2 regions of the Paenibacillus sp. TAF43_2 genome follow, and region 2 is predicted to be linked to the other one. Evidence: riboswitches for the same ligand, from Rfam matches in the RefSeq annotation. Region 2 holds a riboswitch; the other holds the start of a gene.
The links. A riboswitch is a leader RNA that binds a small molecule or an ion and turns the genes downstream of it on or off. The one in region 2 is predicted to bind cyclic di-GMP.
Positions count from the first base shown of each region.

Region 1: it holds a riboswitch for cyclic di-GMP, as region 2 does, so the genes downstream of both, AB4Z17_RS28965 (transglutaminase-like domain-containing protein) here and AB4Z17_RS01495 (pyridoxal phosphate-dependent decarboxylase family protein) in region 2, are expected to answer to the same signal.

Region 1 is NZ_JBFRDK010000210.1:6,655-9,828, forward strand. It holds gene lysS (lysine--tRNA ligase) at 100-1,632, shown strand; cyclic di-GMP riboswitch class I at 1,801-1,879, shown strand; cyclic di-GMP riboswitch class I at 1,931-2,009, shown strand; gene AB4Z17_RS28965 (transglutaminase-like domain-containing protein) at 2,022-2,831, shown strand.
Region 2 is NZ_JBFRDK010000003.1:71,395-74,568, reverse strand. It holds gene AB4Z17_RS01505 (MFS transporter) at 1-371, opposite strand, end outside; gene AB4Z17_RS01500 (DUF423 domain-containing protein) at 567-929, shown strand; cyclic di-GMP riboswitch class I at 1,164-1,249, shown strand; gene AB4Z17_RS01495 (pyridoxal phosphate-dependent decarboxylase family protein) at 1,344-3,032, shown strand; gene AB4Z17_RS01490 (methyl-accepting chemotaxis protein) at 3,013-3,174, shown strand, end outside.

The DNA.
Region 1 (3,174 bases), on a different contig from region 2:
ATATAAGAACGTATATTACAGGTCTATACATTGCTTATATTTTATTGCGAAACGAGATTTTGCTGCATGAATCCGGTGACAGCTGCTTGCTTTTGCCGAATGATCAAGGAGATGAAAGAAGTGGAACAAGAAAACAATGAACAGCAGGAGCTAAGTGAGCTTTTGCAAATTCGCAGAAACAAATTGGACGAGCTTAGAGGGTTAGGTGTGGATCCATTTGGCCGAAAATTCGAACGCACTCATAACGCCAAAGATATTGTACAAGCCTATGAAGGGCTCAGCAAAGAAGAAATAGAAGAAAAAGCGGTTGAAGTGCGTATTGCTGGCCGTATTATGCAGAAACGCGGCATGGGCAAAGCGGGTTTTGCTACGATTCAAGATTTGAGCGGCAAGGTTCAAATATATGTTCGTAAAGATTCCGTTGAAGAGCATAAGTTTGCAGCTTTTGATTTGCTGGATATCGGTGATATCATTGGCGTAGTAGGCGTTGTATTCAAAACGAATACAGGCGAAGTCTCTGTCAAAGCACGTGATATTGAAGTTTTGACAAAGTCGCTTCTTCCATTGCCTGATAAATATCATGGCTTAAAAGACGTAGAGCTTCGTTATCGTCAGCGTTATGTTGACCTTATCGTGAATCCCGACGTCCAACAAACCTTTATTACTCGTTCCAAAATCATTCAATCCATGCGTCGCTACCTAGATTCCCGCGGGTATTTAGAAGTAGAAACACCAACACTGCATTCCATTGCAGGCGGTGCTGCAGCACGGCCTTTCGAAACGCATCATAATGCGCTGGACATGCAGCTCTACATGCGTATTGCAATCGAGCTTCATTTGAAGCGACTAATTGTAGGCGGATTGGAGAAAGTATATGAGATCGGCCGTGTATACCGGAATGAGGGGATTTCGACTCGCCACAATCCAGAGTTTACAATGATTGAGCTTTACGAGGCTTATGCTGATTACAAGGATATTATGGCATTGACAGAGAATGTCATCGCACATATTGCACAAGAGGTTCTTGGAACAACGAAAATCACTTATCAAGGCCAAGAGATTGATTTGACGCCTCAGTGGCGCCGTGTCAGCATGGTTGAGCTTGTCAAAGAAACGACTGGCGTAGATTTCGGCGTGGAAATGAGCGACGAGGAAGCCCATCGTTTGGCGAAAGAACACAAAGTTGCCGTTGATCCGCATATGACATTTGGTCATATTCTCAACGCCTTCTTTGAACAGTTCGGTGAGCATACGCTTATTCAGCCAACCTTTGTTACAGGACATCCGGTTGCTATTTCGCCGCTTGCTAAGAAGAGCGAAGCGGATCCACGCTTCACCGATCGATTTGAGCTATTCATCGTAGCACGCGAGCATGCTAATGCATTTACGGAGCTTAACGATCCGATCGATCAGCGTGAGCGTTTCGAGTCGCAGCTTGTTGAGCGTGAGCATGGAAATGACGAGGCGCATGAGATGGATGAAGACTTTATCCGCGCTCTGGAATACGGCATGCCGCCAACAGGCGGACTAGGAATCGGTATCGACCGATTGATCATGCTTCTAACAGATGCTCCATCTATTCGTGATGTACTGTTGTTCCCTCATATGAGAGATCAGCGTTCTGCTGAATAAGAAAGAAACAAGAAACCGTTTGGCTTTTAGCAGCCAACGGTTCTTTTTTTTTCTAATATCGAGAATTTGCAACAACAATCCTTAAAAACATTCAAATTATGATTGATATTGTAGTACAATCTATTGATTTGCTAGATTCATATGGTAGAATAGAACTAATAAAGCGCTACACGATAACGGCAAACCTATCGAAAGGTAGGGACGCAAAGCTAAAGGGCCTTCCGTATGATGGCAGCCAGCTACCGAATGAACAGGCTTTTTTTTGTTTGTATAGGGGAAATTCATCACAAAGCGCTTCACACGATAATGGCAAACCTATCGAAAGGTAGGGACGCAAAGCTAAAGGGCCTTCCGTAAGATGGCAGCCAGCTACCGAAGGGAGTATATTCATGCGTAAATTTATGTTAGTCATCGCAGCTTTTGTTCTTTTTGCATCCATCCATGTAACGGTCGTTCAGGCAAATGAAGCGGACTCTTCTGATTGGCTCAACACGGGGAATTTAGATAAAGGTGTTGTCTCCGTACAATATGCAGTGAGCACTAAAGTGAAAACGAAGCTTATGATCGCAAAAGGCGCATCAAATTATACATATAATCTAACCAGCGGAAAAACAGCTGAGAAGTTTCCATTGCAGCTTGGCAATGGCGAATATACGATATCTCTTCTAGAGAATACAACAGGCAACAAATACAAACTGGCGAAGAAAGAAACCGTGACGCTTGATTTAAAAGACAACAAGGTTTTGTACTTGAATTCCATCCAGAACATTGACTGGTCGAATGCGAGCAGCGCCATCGTCAAGGCAAAAGAATTAGCGAGCAATAAAAAAACGGATATGGAGAAAGTAAAGGCAATCTACGAGTATATTATTACGAATGTAAGTTATGATAATCAATTAGCTGCTAATCTGTCAGTTGATTACCTCCCCAATATTGATCGCACATTTAAATCGAGAAAGGATATTTGCTACGGATACGCTTCATTGTTTGCGGCAATGCTGCGGAGCGTGGATATTCCTACGAAGCTCTTGATGGGACAATCTACTTATGTGGATGTTTATCATGCTTGGAACGAAGTATACTTGGATGGGAAATGGGTTACGATTGATACGACAGTTGATGCGGGTCTAAAGAAGGGCAAGAAAAAGTATGAGCTTATCAAGGATGCAGCTCAATATACAGTTACAAAAACATATTAGAAGTCATACGAGCTTGCGGAAATCGCAGAGCTCGTTTTTTTATGTCTTTCTTCAATATAGGTGAGGAGGAAGCGAAGCAACGATTACGCAAATAGAAGGCAAATAGGAGTGTTGAAAACTTTTTCGTAAATAATGAAAAAAACACTTGCAATGCTATATACGCCTATGATATATTATCTAGGTCGCCAACGAGATACACGGTCGACAAGAGAGAAAAGATTGCTCTTTGAAAACTGAACAACGAGTAATAACTGCCTCGCAAATCCTTCGGGATAAGCGAAAAAAGCGATAAAAAAGTAATGAGCATTTCAAACACCAATTTGGAGAGTTTGATCCTGGCTCA
Region 2 (3,174 bases):
AGCACCTGAAAGATGGCAGCAAATAAGCCGGTCAGAACGGCCATTGTAAGTAAGCTGCTTTCTGTTTCAAATAATGAGCGTCCAGCGAGTACCACACCGCTGCAAAGAGCGCCAATGACGAGCAAGCGCTTGCGGCTGGCGCGATCGCCGAATAAGCCAATGGGAATGAAACATAACGCGGTTGCGAGTGATTGCATACTGACAATTTTTCCGCTCATGGCATCGGGGTAACCGAGCTCGTGAATGTACAAATTGTAGAGTACCGAGAACATGCCCGTACCGATTTGATATAACATGTTTGCTAGAAAAAATAAACGAATATTGCGGGACCAGCCCTGCCACTCTGTGGCGGTAGATTGAATGAATTTCACGTAGATGCCTCCTGATGCTATACCAAACTACATTACTCCTCTGGCAACAGTAAATCAATCGGAAATTATTATGTAGAGAAAAAAATTGAAATTGTAATTTTATATATGGTATTGGAGTATTGCTAGTAATTCCCTGCTCCTTTCAATCATGATATGCTTAACTTGCAAATTCATAAAATGAGGAGAGATGTTGATATGCAAACATTTATTATGCTCGGATGTATTCTCATGGTGCTCGCGGTCGCAATTGGAGCTTTCGGCGCACATGCACTGAAAAGCAAGATCACACCGGACAAGCTGAAGGTTTATGAGGTCGGCGTACAGTATCACATCGCACATGCATTAGGTTTAATTCTGATTGGACTGCTCGCGGGTCAGTATCCGGGTGCTCAAATGATCATTACGGGCGGTTGGTTTTTGGTAGCGGGAATTATATTGTTCTCGGGAAGCCTATATGTACTTAGTGTTGCTAAAGCTCGGTTTCTTGGTCCAATTACACCGCTAGGCGGGCTTTCTTTTATGATTGGTTGGGTGCTTGTCGCTGTAGGTGTTCTTTAGGGAAATTGTTGAGCTTTTAATATTTAATATCTATCTTCTATGACCATTGTAAAGAATTTATTTATGTTTACATGAAATAGTGATGGAAAAGTATGAAGATTTTGAAAATATAGATGCAACTCTATTAGTTTAAGACATAATTAACCAAAAATTATATTGATCTCCGAAAAATAAAATAGTAAAATGATTTCGATAGATGTAAATGTTTGCTAATAAGTTTGCAAATTTGTCCAAATTAAATATTGGCAAAACCATCGAAAGGTGGTGACGCAAAGCTATAGGGACTACTTCTTTCAAAGAAATGTCAGCCAGTTGCGAATTAATATGCAGAAGGTATACCTATGGTTATTTTTAGGTATGCCTTTTTGATTGTAAAAAATAGAGAGAAAAATGAATGGTGGAGAGTGGTACAGCATGAATAGGAAAGACCAGCCTAATATTAAAAGTTTATTTCCAAGTGAAGACGGCAACATAACGCAACGAAATTACATGTTAGATTTAATTGAACAGATTGTAAGTGGTGTTGATGAATTAAAGGATCCGGAATCGGTATTTCTTAAAGGAGAAAAAGAACGTGGTCCTCATTTCTATAAAGAACTAGCGGAGGCAAGCAGAATTCCCGCAATGGGAAATCCATTAGAAGAAGTCAATAAAGAACTCTTAAAATTGCTTCATGCTCATCCTTATCATACAAAATACTTTTTAACAAATATTTTGCCTATGGCTAGTATTCCAGGTGTACTTGGCATGATTGCAGCATTTATGGTTAATGGCAATAATTTATGGGATGTGTATGGTCCGGCGGCTGCGGAAGCTGAAGTTAAAGTCGTGGCGATGATGTCAGATCTCGTGGGCTATAATCCTTCTGAAAGCGGCGGATATACGACATGGGGCGGCCAAGGAGCTATATTCACTGGTTTAAGGCTGGCAATAAATAAAGCCTGTCCGACTGCAGCTCAAAACGGGGTTCCACAAAATTTATATGCCTTTTGTTCGGAGGCGGCCCATTACAGCCTTTATAAATCAGTTGAGGCTACAGGTCTAGGGAGCAAACATTTAATTAAGATTAGAACAAACGAAGATTCATCAATGGATGTAAATGATTTGAAAGAAAAGATGGAAAACGTCATTATGCACGGAGGCATCCCAATATACGTCGTTGCTACTACGGGTACGACTGATGCAATGGGTATTGATAACATAGATGACATTTATAAAATGACAGAGCTGCTCTCGCAGAAGCATAACATTCAAAGACCGCATATTCATGCCGACTCAGCTTTAGGTGGCTTTTTTGCATTTTATAATGATTACGATTTTGAAGGAAACCCTTTAAGCATTGAGAGTGATACGCTTGTTGCTCTAAAGTTGATTCAAGAGAGAATGCAGCATCTCATGAAAGCAGACTCGCTTTGTTTCGATTTTCAAAAGCTGGGACAGACGCCTTATTCAACGAGCTTATTTTTAGCAAAAAATGCTGCTGATTTAAAGCTTCTTGATTTGGACCCAGATGAGACTCCTTATGTTGGACACCGTGGATATGGACAATATCACACCAGCTATACTCTTGAATGCTCAAGAATGGGAAGTTCCATCAGTATTTATAGCGCGCTATTAGCGTTTGGAATAGAAGGCTATCAAAAGCTGCTTGCCCAATTTGTTGAGGTGAATGTCACATTCAGAAAGACCTTGCAAAGAGAAATACCTGAAGCCGTTATTGTAAATCATCTAAACCCTGGTATTGTTACACTCTTTAGACTTTATGAGGATAAACAAAATGGTTATGAAAAAGAATATGCCGGCTCCATGAGCTATGCTGAAGTAGAAGAGATTAATAAATTAAATGAGCTATTGTTTGAGATTCTTGGAAGAGACCGCGGAGAAATGTTCTTTGGCGATACCAAAAAACATCTTTATGTCCCAACCTTGGATAACAAAAGAATAGCATTGTATGCGAGTAAATTATTTGTTATTTCGCCGCATACACAAGTAACCGATGTTGATAAAATCGTCGCTTATCTAAAAGCAAAAATCAATGAAACCTATGTGGAATATATGCGAATTAGTAAAAAGGAGTATACTCATGAAGAAATCTATACTTAGTTTTAATTGGTACAAAGAACATCTCTCTGTGAAAATCGCTCTCAGTATTCTCTTATTGCAAGTGATAACCTGTGCAGCCTTTGCAGTATCCAGCTATATGACCCAGCAGAATTTATCTGAGAAACTATTGGAACAATTCGAT